DNA from 3 places in the Rummeliibacillus sp. SL167 genome. Region 3 is predicted to be linked to each of the others. Evidence: riboswitches for the same ligand, from Rfam matches in the RefSeq annotation. Region 3 holds a riboswitch; each other region holds the start of a gene.

Region 1 (5,099 bases), on a different contig from region 3:
TAGTCCAGAATTCGTGAACGAATCACCATATGAAAAAGCATGGATGGTTGTAATAGAACCTACGGATAGTTCTCAAATCGATAAATTACTAACAGCTGATCAATATAAAGAGCTAATCGAAGAATAATTTTTACTATAGAGGCGCCACACTTTTGTGTTGGCGTTTTTATGTACAATTTCAAGTTGGATTGAGTGAAACTTGTCACAGTGGGCGATTCTTAGCCCACTGTGAGTTAGTTGAACCAGTCGGGCATATACAGGCAGTTACTCACTTTATTCCAGAGAGCAACCCTTATAAGATTACTGCCTGTTTATGCGGGACAAAGTGAAACTTGTCACAATGGGTGTTTCTTAGCCTATTGAGAGTTAGTTGAACCAGTCGGGCATATACAGGCAGTTACTCACTTTATTCCAGAGAGCAACCCTTATAAGATTACTGCCTGTTTATGCGGGACAAAACTGTAAGGAGTGATTAGCATGTCTGATAAAGTGCTTATTGTAGAAGGTAGGCAAGATAAATTGCAAATTCAACCCTTATTAGCAGAAGATATTCCGATACTTTGTACAAATGGAACTATTAGCGCAAGTAACCTTGAAGAACTGATTTACCCCTATGAAGAATATGATTTGTATGCTTTTTTTGATGAAGATTATTCAGGTGATTGTTTACGAGCTTTGATGAAAAAAGAATATCCAGAAGCATACTTTTTACGAACGCGTACTTTATATAAACAAGTTGAAGCGACACCGAGAAAATATTTAGCTAGAATATTATTAGCTGCGAATTTTAAAGTAAACCCAGCTTATCTTATAGAATAAGGAATGACATATCATGCAAGAATGGTCTATTGAACAATGGGAGAGTACAAAGGAAAGCCAATCATTATGCGCTTTCTATTTATATACCCCGATGTGTGGTACATGTAAAATTGCATCTAAAATGATGGCAATAATAGAAGAAACTTTTCCAGATGTTCCAATAGGAAAAGCAAATATCAATTATATTAAACAGATAGCTATTGATTATGAGATTGAAAGTGTTCCGTGTTTATTGATTGCAAAAAATGGGGAAATAGAAGATAAAATTTATGCATTCCGATCTGTTTTATATTTATTTGATAAATTTCAGAAAAAAGATTGACGATGCTAACATAGAGTGGTAAAGTAACAGACATAAATTAAATAATTATTTACGTTGTCTTATTTAGAGTGGTGGAGGGAAGTGCCCTATGAAGCCCGGCAACCGTCACAATGTGATATGGTGCCAATTCACGCAAAGTGAACAACTTTGGGAGATGAGAGAACGGTTTCGTAATTGCACGTGAACCCTTCTGTTAGTCTTGCAGAAGGGTTTTTATTTTGGACTCCTACATAGAACATTGCTGATACACTCATACTTGAGTGAAAGGTAGCGACTTCTTGCAAGAAATTGTATAGATCTTACGGTGAAGCCATTTCTGCAATAAGCGGTCTCAGGAGCATGTTTTTTCTGCGACGAGTAACCGCAGGAGCAAATTCTTTCTGCGACGAGTAACCGCAGGAGCAAGCGGGCTGTTGAGGAATATCAGCAATATATTAAATATGGACAAGGTTAAGAATGAAATAGTTTTTCTAATTCGACAAACAAATGTATAGTTACATTCACATGTCAGTCGCTTAAAAATAGAAGGTGGTTTTGATAATGATTCAGTTAGAAAATGTCGTAAAAAAATACAAAACCGCTAATGGGTATCTTACTGCAGTTAATGATGTTAACTTATCAATAAATGATGGCGAGATTTTTGGCATTATCGGTTATAGCGGCGCTGGGAAAAGTACAATGATCCGATTACTCAACGGTTTAGAAAAACCTACATCAGGGAAAGTTATTGTAAACGGACAAAACATTTCAGCGATAAGAGGAAAAGAACTTCGAAATGCTCGTCATAAAATAAGTATGATCTTCCAACATTTCAACTTATTATGGTCAAGAACAGTAGAAGAAAATATAGCCTTTCCATTAGAGATTGCGGGTATTAGCAAAGCAGAACGTCAAAAACGGGTGCTTGAACTAATCGAGCTAGTTGGTTTGAAAGGAAGAGAAAAATCTTATCCATCTCAACTCTCTGGTGGTCAAAAACAACGGGTGGGGATTGCTCGAGCATTGGCCAATGATCCAGAAGTATTGCTCTGTGATGAGGCTACGTCAGCTCTTGATCCAGAAACGACGGATGCAATTTTAGATTTACTTGTAAGTATCAATGAAAAACTGGGGTTAACCATTGTATTAATCACTCATGAAATGCATGTCATTCGTAAGATTTGCCATCGCGTTGCAGTAATGGAAGCAGGAAAGATTGTGGAACGTGGAAATGTTCTCGAAGTTTTCCAATCTCCAAAAGCAGAAATCACCCAAAAATTTGTTTCCCAAGTAACGGAAACAGCAGGACATAAAGAATCTATTTCACAAATGCTGGAAGATTATCCAAATGATCAACTGATTAAGTTATTCTTTGTAGGTTCTAAAACAGAACAACCTGTTATTTCACAACTAATACGTGAGTTCAATGTTGACGTGAATATTGTTCACGGCAATATCTCACCTACGAAGAGCGGACCTTATGGTACATTAATTGTCCGGATTGTTGGCGATACAGATCATGTAGCGAAAGCTATTCAATATTTAGATATACAAGGCATTAAATCGGAGGTGATCAATAATGCTGAATGATCTCTTTCCGAATGTCGATTGGGAAATGATGTGGGAAGCTACTAGAGAAACCATCTATATGACAGCTGTTTCCACACTTCTTACATTTATTTTAGGACTAGTTCTTGGGATTGTATTGTTTTTAACAAGTCCAACACAGCTTTGGGCGAATAAGATTGTCAATGTATTAACAGGTTCATTTGTTAACATTTTCCGATCTATTCCATTTATCATTTTAGTTATTCTTTTAATTCCATTTACAAAATTCTTATTAGGTACTATTCGTGGTGCCAATGCAGCTTTACCAGCTTTGATTATCGGTGCCGCACCTTTTTATGCTCGGATGGTTCTGATTGCTTTGCGTGAGATCGATAAGGGTGTTATTGAAGCCGCTCGCTCGATGGGGGCAAAAACTTGGACAATCATTTGGAAAGTTTTAATACCAGAATCTCTGCCAGCTCTAATCTCTGGTATTACGGTCACTGCGGTAGCATTAGTTGGCTACACCGCAATGGCAGGCGTAATCGGTGCAGGTGGTTTAGGCAATTTGGCATTTATGGATGGGTTTCAACGTAGTCGTAACGATGTAACCTTGGTCGCTACCATATTAGTGTTAATCATTGTATTTATCATTCAATTTATCGGGGATTTCATCACATCGAAAACGGATAAACGATAATTGGTGTATACGTTGTTTCAACGTTCACATAGAGAAAAAATAGAAAAGAGGTTATTTTATGAAGAAACTAATAGCAGGAATCCTAACAGCTTCACTAGCATTAAGTTTAGCAGCTTGCGGAAGCAATGATAAATCTGCTTCTGACGATTCAAAAAAAGATGCAAAAGAAACAAAATTGGTAGTAGGTGCTTCTAATACACCACATGCTGTCATTCTTAAAAAAGCGCAACCAATTCTTAAAAAAGAGGGCGTTGACTTACAAATCGAAAAATATCAAGATTATGTATTACCAAACAAAGATCTTGATTCTGGTGATTTAGATGCAAACTATTTCCAACACATTCCTTATCTTGAACAACAAATTAAAGATAATGGATATGACTTTGTAAATGCTGGAGGTATTCATATTGAACCAATCGGTATTTATTCTAAAAAATATAAAACTCTAGATGATCTTCCAAAGGGTGCAACTATTCTTATCAGTAATTCTGTAGCTGACCAAGGTCGTATTTTGACATTATTAGAAGCTAAAGGTTTAATCACATTGAAAGATGGCGTTGATAAAGCATCAGCTGAAATCAAAGATATTGCTAAAAATCCTAAAAACATAAAAATCGATACAAAAACTGCCCCTGAAATGTTAGTACAAATGTACGAAAACAAAGAAGGAGATGCAGTTGTTATCAACTCTAACTTCGCAATCGATGCTGGGTTAGTCCCAACAAAAGATGCAATTGCTCTTGAAGATAAAGATTCTCCATATGTGAATGTTATAGCTGTGAAGAAAGAAAACAAAGATAATGAAGCAGTGAAAAAATTAGTAGACGTATTACATTCAAAAGAAATTCAAGATTTTATCAATGAAGAATGGAAAGGTTCAGTAGTACCAGTATCTAAATAATTAATAGCATAAGCAAAATAAAATTTCACATAGTGGTGTTCATTTTCTTCTATGTGTTAGTGAAGTTTGAAACAAAAGACTTTTCTAGGCAGTGATTTGTATGTCTCATTGTCTGCTTGTACTTAAGTCTTGCGGTTGGAACTTCTCGCTTATCAATGCAAGAGAAAAAGACGCTAGAACATTATTTGTTTTAGCGTCTTTTTGTATTTAGAAACATAAATTTTTTATGCCGGTTTATGGAAAAATCAATGATTGTAATCCATATGCAAAAAAAATGATGGTCAATTGGATCGGGACAAGAGAAAAAATGTTTACGTATAGAATTTTATTTTTTTCAAAAAATATATATAATGATTTCACATAGATTTATTCTTGAATATGATATGATGGTACGTGAATTTTATTTGAATTGAGATAACCTAGTAAAGAATTGACTCACAAAATTCAAGAAAATTTTTTCAGATGGTGCTAGTTCTCGATTAACAGGATAAATCACACCAACATTACGTGTAAATGGTGGCTCAACAAGAGCTAATTTTTTTGTGCGCCGAGGAGTCGAATCGTAAAACGCACTTTCCGGTAGGAGCGTAACGCCTATGCCTGCTGCCACCAAACCTTTTAAAGCGTCCATATCTTCTCCTTCTGAACTAATTTTGGGGCTAAAGCCAACAGATTTACATGCTTCTACCACTACTTTGTTTAAGATGTACCCATCTGGGAATAACACGAATCCTTCATTACGCAGGTCTGCTAATTGGATCTCTTCTTTTGTGGCAAGCTGGTGTGATGCGGGCACAAGAGCCGCAATATTTTCTGTAAACAGTATTTTA
Region 2 (5,099 bases), on a different contig from region 3:
ATTTTATGAGAATTACTATTACAAAAAATAAGAATAGTACAGTAAAAATGTGATATTTAAAATTGAATAAACAGAGAACCATTCAAAAAAGCCTTTTATGGTTAAAAAGGGATATGATATAGGTGAAGACCATATATATCATATCCCTTAAATTTTGAGGTTGGGATATCATAAAGCTAAGTTTTGACCTATCTATCAGCATGTTCAACTCATTTTGTCTGTAGAAAATGCTTTTCTGTAGTAAAATCAAATGTATATCAACTATATGTTGAAATAGAATAGTCCATTCTACTTTAAAATTCACATATTTCTTATAAACGTTGTGACCAAAATCATGGCGTCTATTTTTATGAAAGATTATACTGAAAAATGTCAAAAAGCGCATGATGTCGCTAAATGAAGGAGTTGAGCAACTTGAAAACAGTTGTCGTTGTCGGTGGAGGTATTACAGGTCTTTGTACAATGCACTATTTACAAAAACAAAAAAAAGAAAAAAATTTAGATATAAGGCTTGTATTAGTTGAAAAAAATGAATTTCTCGGCGGTAAAATACATTCAGAACATGATCAAGGTTTCATCATGGAAACAGGTGCCGACTCCATTGTTGCTCGTCACCAAAGTGTTATGCCACTTGTTCAAGAATTAGGTTTAGAAAATGACCTAGTTTACAATGGAACAGGTATTTCATATATATATACAAATAATACTCTGCATGCTATTCCAGCCGATAGTGTGTTTGGTATTCCAACAAGCATCGAATCGCTCAACAGTAGTACACTTGTATCGCCACAAGGCAAAAAAGAGGCTTTAAAAGATCTAGAGTTGCCTAATGACCGTTTTACAAAAGATAGTTCCATTGGTGAATTTCTTGAATATTTTTTAGGCAAAGAATTAGTGGAAAAGCAAATTGCACCAGTATTGTCTGGCGTGTACTCAGGTGATTTATACAAATTAACGATGGCTTCCACACTACCATATCTACTTGACTATAAGGAACAATACGGCAGTATTATCAAAGGCTTCGGTGCAAATCGCGAGCAGTTCCAAAAGTCAGCCAATAAAAAGTTCATCTCTTTTAAAAATGGTTTGTCACAATTGATTGATCGTTTAGAGGAAACATTGACGGATGTAGAATTCATCAAAGGTGTTGCAACGACAAATATAGAAAAACAAGGTCAACAATACATCTGTTCATTTGATAAGCATGAAGATATTGTTGCAGATTTTGTTGTGTTATCCACACCACATGCCGTGACGAGTGAAATTTTGAAAGATAAAGCAATAGATCAAGATTTAAATACGATCCATAATGCGTCTATTATAGCCGTCTATGTTGGTTTTGATATACCGGATGAAAACCTACCGGCGGATGGTACAGGTTATATTGTTTCTGAAAATAATGATGTAAAATGTAATGCTTGCACGTGGACAAGTCGTAAATGGAAGCATACATCGGAATCAGGCAACTTGTTAATTCGTGTATTTTATAAAAGTGCGAACCCCTTATTTAAAGATTTAAAACATTTAAGCGAAGAAGAAATAACAGCGATCGTATTGGATGATATCAGGAAATCATTAAAATTAAATGGAAAGCCAACTGTTGTAAATATTACAAAGTGGAATGATTTAATGCCGATTTATGGCATGGAGCATGCGGCAATGGTCAAATCTTTAAATGCTCAATTAGAAGAAAAATATCCTAATGTCCTTTTAGCTGGCTGCTCATACTATGGCGTTGGAATTGGTAGTTGTATCCAAAATGGTCAAGATACAGCACAGAAAATCGCTAGCCAATTAGTATAGAAAAATTATCACAAAAAATATTTATATATGACAAAATTCAAATGAACCAAGAGGGGGATTTTCCATTCTTGGTTTTTTGTTTGTCAAAATAGATGCGGGTATGTAAGATGGAAAGACAGAGAAGATGAAAGAGGTTCATAAGATGATCAGAAAATTATGGCTAGTGCTTGGGATCTTATTCCTTTTTATTGGATTCGTATTCATTTTTCAGAAACCAATAATGGGCTATTTAGTTGCCAATATGTCTGAAGAAACCATTCAAAAGTCGAATGTGAAAGAAATAGAAACATCACCTGATACAACATTTGATTTTAAAGAAGTGAAAAATATCGGTCTACAAGATGTCATCAATGCCCAAACAAAAAAGAAAGATGTTCATGCAATTGGAGCCATTAGTGTTCCAGATGTTCACCTACAGCTACCCATTGTTTATGGTATTTCGAATATCAATCTTACTATTGGCGCAGGAACGATGAAACGAGATCAAGTAATGGGACAGGGCAACTACGCTTTAGCTGGACATAACATGAATAATGGAAAAACTCTATTCAGCCCATTAACAAAAGCAAAAAAAGGTATGATGGTTTATATCACGGACTTTAAGAATATATATGAATATCAAATTTCAACGATGTTCATCGTTACACCTACACAAGTAGAAGTGATTGAAGATCAACAAGATGAAAAGTTACTTACATTAGTGACATGTAATTATAATGGTGAAAAACGTATGATTATTAGAGGAAAACTGATTAATAAACAAGCATACACAGATGATACAAAATATTTCAAGATAAGCAAATGAGTTAAGTGTGCTGATGGAGAAAAAATGTGCAATTATAACTCTATTTTTCATATTGTCTTGACGAAATTAAGATAAAGAGGTATGATTCTTTTAATTATTCTAACAATTAGATAACATTTCTTATCAAGAGAAGCTGAGGGACTGGCCCGAAGAAGCTTCAGCAACCAGCCAAATGGTCAGGTGCTAATTCCAGTGGAGTAATCCTGCAGATAAGAAGGGAATTAATAAATGATCATTCTAAAACCTTCTTATTTTGTAAGAAGGTTTTTTATTTTATTCTGCATGAATAGGTAGTAAGCTTTGCCACTCAGGGCTACAAATAATAGCCGAGTATGTGGGGATTCTCTGCCTGTAAAATGCCTGATCCGTCAACAAATATTCATTGGGATAGAGGCACATCTCCCATTGTGGAAAGTTGTGCTTTATAGTGACGGACTATTTAGAAAAAGAAAGGATGGACTATATGGGACTTTTAGAGAAACTTCAATCCCAAGTGCTAACTGCAGATGGTGCAATGGGGACATTATTATATTCATATGGTATCGACTATTGTTATGAGGAATTGAATGTTACAAAGCCAGAAGTTATTGAAAATATCCATCAGCAATACATTGATGCAGGTGCAGATATTATTCAGACGAATACTTATACAGCGAATGGCATCAAATTAGAACGTTATGGACTAGAAAATTCAGTGAAAGAGATTAACGAGGGTGCCATTCAAATTGCTAAAAGAGCAGCTTCAAAGGGTGGACAGTTTGTCTTAGGCACAATTGGTGGTATTCGAGGAATACGAAAAAGTGATGCAACTTTAGAAGAAATTATTCGATGTTTGGATGAACAAGCAGGTTATTTATTAGCGGGTAATCCAGATGGGTTATTGCTCGAAACTTATTATGATTTTGATGAACTTGCAGCATCCGTTAAGCATTTACGTAAAATAACGGATATTCCTATCATTTCTCAAGTATCTATGCATGAACCAGGGATATTGCAAAACGGTTTGTCTTTAAACGATGCGCTCCATCAATTAGAAGCGATTGGTGCAGATATCGTTGGAGTCAACTGTCGCCTTGGTCCCCACCATACCATTCAAGCGTTCGAAGATGTAGAGCTCCCTACAGAGGCTTTTCTTTCGGCTTATCCAAATGCAAGTTTACTGGATGTTGAAGATGGAAAAATTGTTTATGAGTCTGAGGCAGATTATTTCGGACGTTCTGCAGTTTTGCTAAGAGATCAAGGTGTACGCCTAATCGGCGGATGTTGTGGAACAACGCCTAAACACATAGCTGCCATGAAACATCGATTAGCAGATCTACCACCCATTTATCACAAAGTAGTCAAACATAAAGAAGTTATTCAAATTAAAGAGGCAGCAAAAGATCCCTATAAACCACTTCATGAAAAGGCCAAAAACGAACGTTCCATCATTGTTGAGCTCGATACACCTAAAAATTTAGAAATCGAGAAATTTATAAAGGGTTCAAAGGCTTTATACGAAGCTGGAGCAGATGCGATCACAATGGCGGATAACTCGCTTGCTTCACCGCGCATTAGCAATATAGCGATGGGCTCCATCTTAAAAATAAGCCATCATATTCGTCCGCTTGCTCATATTACTTGCCGTGACCGAAATTTAATTGGGTTGCAATCACATTTAATGGGGTTAAATGCTTTGGGAATTCATGATATTTTAGCTGTTACGGGAGATCCATCAAAAATTGGAGATTTTCCAGGTGCAACCAGCGTTTATGATGTATCAAGTATTGAACTTATTCAATTGATCAAACAATTAAACGAAGGTATTTCATTTTCAGGAAAGCCATTGCGGAAAAAAGCGAATTTTTCCATTGCTGCGGCATTCAATCCAAATGTTCGTGTCGTTGAGCGTGCGGTGGGGCGCTTGGAGAAAAAAATTGAAGCGGGGGCAGATTACTTCATCACACAGCCTGTTTATAGCAAGGAAAAAATAATCGAAGTATACGAAGCAACGAAGCATTTAGATACACCTATTTTCATTGGCATCATGCCCCTTACTAGTTTAAGAAACTCTGAATTCCTTCATCATGAGGTACCGGGTATCAAACTTTCAGAAAGTGTATTAGAACGTATGAGGGTAACAGGAGAAGATAAAGAAGCTGCAAAGGTAGAGGGAATCGCTATTGCAAAAGAGTTGATCGATACAGCGGCTGAACTGTTCAATGGTATTTATTTGATCACACCATTTATGCATTATGATATGTCAATCGAATTGATAAATTATATTCGCGAACTAGATTACAAGAGAGAGGAAGAAAGCAACTATGTCAAAGCATCTCATTGAGGAACGACTTAAAAATCATATTTTAGTATTAGATGGTGCTATGGGAACAATGTTGCAAAATGCAAATTTAACAGCAGCGGATTTTGGCGGAGAAGAGTATGAAGGCTGTAACGAATATTTGAACATCACACGCCCTGACGTTGTTGAATCGATTCACCGCGCATATCT
Region 3 (5,099 bases):
TTTCGTTAATTTAATAGGTTCGCCATCAAGTAACAATTCTTTCGCTTCTGTATCTAACGATAAACCACCAACTACTATTTTCCCTGGATGTTCACTATAAGTACCTAATTTTACATAACGTCTCAGTTGGGATTTTACCCGAGCCATCAATTCCAACGGATGAAATGGTTTCGTCACATAATCATCTGCTCCAACAGACAAGCCATGAATTTTGTCTGAATCTTCCACTTTGGCACTTAATATAATGATCGGGATATTGCGCTCTTCTCGAATTTTAAAAGTGGTTTGGATGCCATCAAGTTCAGGCATCATAATATCTAGAATAATGAGATGTACTTCATTTTCCGTTAATCGTTCAAGTGCTTCCACACCATTTGCAGCCTTTAACACGTGATATCCTTCGTTTTTCAAATAAATCTCAATACCATCTCGTATATCCTGATCATCATCTGTTACTAGAATTGTATAAGATTCCACGTCTTACACCTCATTTCTTTATTTCCTTATGGGTATCATCTTACAGATGAAATCTTAAAAAGTAGTCATCATAAAAATGAAGAAATTCTTAAGATTTTCTATATAGTTACTTATAGTTTACAGGATTCCCATGTTTCTTCCAAAAAATTTTTTAAAACCGATTTAACAATAATTTGTTAATATTTTCCATGAATAACCTTGACAATTTTTATAAAAAGTTGAGGATTGTACTTTCATTGATTATAATGTGAAGGATAAAAGGGAAAAAGGAGGCCTTGCGTGATGTACAAATCAGTGGCGGAAACGGCAAAGGATATTTCTATGCCAGAACAGCAAGTGATGCGTTATGTGTTAGAAGGCCGGATTCGTGCTGTCTATGATGGTGAACAGATGCTAATTAGTAGTGATCAATTCGAACGTTATCACGAACAACTACAAAGAATAAAAGAAGAAATTGAAATATGGAAAAATACCCCTATACCTGAGGATATTGATATTAAAGATGAAGATTAAACTGTAATAACATGTCCCAAAAACAAAAAAATCTGCTTATCTCTAAAATTAGAATAAGCAGATTTTGATAAAATGAAACTTCATCAATGGAAGTTTTTTTATATGGGAGCTTTACTACCTGATACGAAACCTTCTTGTATAACAAAGTTCTTTAATGGTCAAATCGAAACGACAGCAGGTGTTTTCACCAACATATCTGCATAGTCTTCAACCATTACACTTGCTGTTGGAAACATACCAGCTCCTGGACCTACAAGCGTAAGTGTTCCGATATAATTTGTGTCTAATGCCACTGCATTATTCACACCTTCAATATTATAGAGAGGATGTTCCGGACCTACTAATTGTGGTCCAACTGTCGCAACGATTTTACCCGTTACTTTATCACGGCGAACATCTCCTATGTGACGATAACGTAATCCTTTTGCTTTTGCTTCTGCTACTTGTTTGGCTGTTATTCCAGTGATACCCACGACATCTACATCATCCCAATTCGGTTGTTCTCCAAATGCTAATGCACTTAAAATCATTAACTTACGGAATGGATCTTGACCTGAGATATCATTATATGGATCAGCTTCAGCATAGCCTAAATCTTGTGCATCTCGTAATGCTTTATCAAATGGTAAGCCTTCACTACGCATTTGCGTTAGGATATAGTTGGAAGTTCCATTTAAGATACCTTGGATATGGCTTACTTCGTTTACACGTAGGATGTTCTGCATTGTTTTAATAACTGGTACACCACCAGCCACAGTCGCTTCATACCCAACCTGAACACCATATTTTTTTGCCTTTTTTTGTAAGGCTAAACCATACCTAGAAAACATCACTTTATTTGCTGTAATAATGTTACAACCTTTTTCAATAGCTTTAGACAAATATCTAAATGCAGGCTCCTCTCCAACAATTGCCTCAAAAACAACCTCTAAATCAGGGATTGCAAGAATATCTTCAAAATTATCTGTTAGTAATTCTTTTGGAGCATGCGGACGCGGCTTATTCACATTGTTTACAAGAATTTTAGCGATTTCAATGTCTACTCCTAAAGTATGTTTAAATTGCTCTCGCTTTTCATTAACAATATGAAAAATTCCTTGACCAACTGTGCCGAAACCTAAAATTGCTACCTTCACCGTTGTCATATTATTCGCCTCCAAATTTTTTCTCTATATCTAAAAATACGCAGAACCACATCATACGTATTCAAATGATCATTTTGTATCATGAATATGTGACCCGTACATGTAAAGAAATTCTCAATTATTGAACTTAATGATGATTTTAGCTTACATGCGGACAGATTACAAGGAAAATCTTTCTGAGAAGGACAAATGTTTTTTCTGGGAGGTCATGAAAAACGCTTACATCGTTGATTTTATCAAATTTTCTCATTTTCAAAAAAAATAAAAAAATTATTTTAGACAACAGAGAAGAAAAGAGTAAACGCCGCCACTACGTCACCCTTTCTATAGTATTCACAAAAAGATTTTTATTCTTTCTCAGCTTTCAATGTACCTACTTACTTACCTTTGCAAATGCCACTTCTAATGCAGCGATGATATCTTCTGCTGATTCAAATCCAATCGAAAGACGTACTAATTCTTCTGGAACTCCAGCTTTTTCTAATTCTTCTATAGCTCAATTGTTGATGAGTTGTAGATGCTGGATGAATAATGAGTGAACGAGCATCCCCAACATTTGCGACATGGCAGAACAATTCGATATGATCGATCAACTGACGCCCTGCCTCACGACCACCTTTGATACCAAATGTTAATACTGATCCATAACCATTGTATAAATATCTTTTAGCTAGTGGAGCGAATTCGCTATCCTCAAAACCATTGAAATGAACCCATTCTACTTGATCATTTTGGCGAAGGTACTCAGCCACTTTTCGCGTATTTTCATTATAGTAAGGAACACGTAAGTGCAATGTTTCTAGTCCTTGAAGTAGTTGGAATGCTGCTTCTGGACTAAGTGTTGGGCCGAAATCGCGCAATAATTGGACACGTAAACGCGTAGCAAACGCTACATTTGCTGTATCGATTCCGTAGCGTAAACCATGATAGGACACATCTGGTTCTGTATAATCAGGAAATTTACCGCGAGTCCAATCAAATGTACCAGCATCAACTGCTACATCAGCGATTGTCTTACTGCCCGTTAAAGTGGGATAAAAAGTTCTATGTAAAATGTTAGAGTTAGCAAACAAAATATTAATCGTACACTTACCTCAATATCTTTCTTTTCCGTATAGAACCTAAAAATAAAAACCCTTCTTCCTGTAAGAAGAGGGTTGATTCGTAATTTCCTCCCCTTATCTTTCAGATTTGAGTAAAATCTGTAGGAATTAGCACCGTAGCAAGTACACATACACTCACTGGTTGCTGGGCATCGCAGGGCCTATCCCTCCGCCGCTCTTGATAAAGGTTATTTGATTTTGTTCCATCTTATTGTCGTAAGTATAGAAGATACTCGGATGAAAAGTCAATAAATTTTTCAAAATTATTAATTATTTTAATAAAGTAAAATTTTGCATAGAAAATTTTTCCATTCACACTTTATCCCTTGCCTCTTACTTGTGACTTGAATTGAGGCATTACCTGAGCATCGGATAAGAAAATCTATCTGTATTCATTTTTATTTTTACTTTACCAATACAATATTTTTACATTTACATTCTTATTTTCTTTTGCTTTTACACGATTTTGAAGGCTCTATTTGATAGGTCAAACATTTACTATCCAAATAAAATATTTTCATATATTTTCCTTTTTTCGACATAATTCCATATGTTTATCCTATGTTTTCACCTTATAATGGAATTATAAGAAAGGGATGAGAAGAATGGATAAAGCGAAAGAGAAAAAAAATTTAAAACCATTATGGATTGGACTAGCTTTTGCTGTACTAATTATTATTACATTTTGGCCAAACAGTGGAGATTTACCTGTAGCTGGCCAAAGAAGTCTAGCTATTCTTGGATTCGCCGTTATTTTATGGGTAACAGAAGCGGTTTCTTATCCAGTTAGTGCCGCTATGATTATCGCCATCACAGCCGTATCAATCGGTCTAGCGCCAACGATTGAAGATCCTTCTTTAGAATACGGTACTGCTAATGCTTTAAAAATGGCTTTAGGCGGCTTTAGTAATTCTGCCGTTGCACTCGTTGCCGCTGCTCTTTTTTTAGCCGCTGCCATGCAAGCAACAAATTTACATAAACGACTTGCCTTATGGATTTTGTCGATGGTCGGTACGAAAACAAAAAGCATTGTGTTCGGAGCCATTATTGTATCTATTATTTTAGCATTTTTCGTACCAAGTGCTACCGCTCGAGCAGGAGCTGTAGTACCAATCCTACTAGGTATGGTCGCAGCTTTTGGTCTTCCAAAAGATAGTAAACTTGCAGCGTTATTGGTCATTACTTCTGTACAAGCTGTCTCTATTTGGAATGTGGGGATTAAAACAGCCGCTGCTCAAAATATGGTCGCATTAAGCTTTATCAATAAGGAATTCCAAACAGATGTTTCTTGGAGTGAATGGTTCATGTATGCAGCACCATTTTCGGTTATTATGTCAATCGTGCTATTTTTCGTTATGATTCATTTGATTAAACCGGAAACGCAAAAAATTGAGGGTGGTAAAGATTTGATCCAGTCTCAATTGAAAGAATTAGGACCTGTCAAAGCATCTGAAATTCGTCTGATTATTATTTCTTTGGTATTACTATTCTTCTGGGCAACAGAAGGTAAATTACACCCATTTGATACAACAACCGTTACTATTGTTGCTATTGCTATTTTATTGGCTCCTAAAGTAGGTGTTTTCAATTGGAAACAGGTGGAAGGGCTTATTCCGTGGGGAACAATCATTGTATTTGCAGTGGGCATCGCACTTGGCACAGTGTTACTTGATACACAAGGCGCCCAATGGCTATCTACAAAAGTATTCGGCTCACTTGGCTTAGAACATATGCCCATTCTAGCAACGATCGCTTTAGTATCAGCATTTAATATTCTCATTCACCTTGGCTTTGCAAGTGCAACAAGTCTTTCTTCTGCGTTAATTCCTATCTTCATCGCATTAACGACCACCATTCACTT

Evidence for each region. Region 3 has a riboswitch for S-adenosylmethionine ahead of FEZ13_RS11835 (PLP-dependent transferase). Riboswitches for the same ligand answer to the same signal wherever they lie in the genome.
Region 1: it holds a riboswitch for S-adenosylmethionine, as region 3 does, so the genes downstream of both, FEZ13_RS15665 (methionine ABC transporter ATP-binding protein) here and FEZ13_RS11835 (PLP-dependent transferase) in region 3, are expected to answer to the same signal.
Region 2: it holds a riboswitch for S-adenosylmethionine, as region 3 does, so the genes downstream of both, FEZ13_RS11290 (bifunctional homocysteine S-methyltransferase/methylenetetrahydrofolate reductase) here and FEZ13_RS11835 (PLP-dependent transferase) in region 3, are expected to answer to the same signal.

The regions. Positions count from the first base shown of each region.
Region 1 is NZ_VCBM01000004.1:73,194-78,292, reverse strand. Features, by position in the region: gene gcvH (glycine cleavage system protein GcvH) at 1-127, shown strand, start outside; gene FEZ13_RS15675 (toprim domain-containing protein) at 478-819, shown strand; gene FEZ13_RS15670 (thioredoxin family protein) at 833-1,141, shown strand; SAM riboswitch class I at 1,198-1,302, shown strand; gene FEZ13_RS15665 (methionine ABC transporter ATP-binding protein) at 1,682-2,710, shown strand; gene FEZ13_RS15660 (methionine ABC transporter permease) at 2,700-3,368, shown strand; gene FEZ13_RS15655 (MetQ/NlpA family ABC transporter substrate-binding protein) at 3,427-4,269, shown strand; gene gltC (glutamate biosynthesis transcriptional regulator GltC) at 4,670-5,099, opposite strand, start outside.
Region 2 is NZ_VCBM01000001.1:2,510,212-2,515,310, reverse strand. Features, by position in the region: gene FEZ13_RS11300 (protoporphyrinogen oxidase) at 415-1,803, shown strand; gene FEZ13_RS11295 (class A sortase) at 1,946-2,608, shown strand; SAM riboswitch class I at 2,726-2,824, shown strand; gene FEZ13_RS11290 (bifunctional homocysteine S-methyltransferase/methylenetetrahydrofolate reductase) at 3,072-4,931, shown strand; gene metH (methionine synthase) at 4,912-5,099, shown strand, end outside.
Region 3 is NZ_VCBM01000002.1:73,995-79,093, reverse strand. Features, by position in the region: gene FEZ13_RS11850 (response regulator transcription factor) at 1-477, opposite strand, end outside; gene FEZ13_RS11845 (MerR family transcriptional regulator) at 760-990, shown strand; gene FEZ13_RS11840 (homoserine dehydrogenase) at 1,149-2,135, opposite strand; partial or broken gene FEZ13_RS11835 (PLP-dependent transferase) at 2,509-3,148, opposite strand; SAM riboswitch class I at 3,311-3,426, opposite strand; gene FEZ13_RS11830 (DASS family sodium-coupled anion symporter) at 3,844-5,099, shown strand, end outside.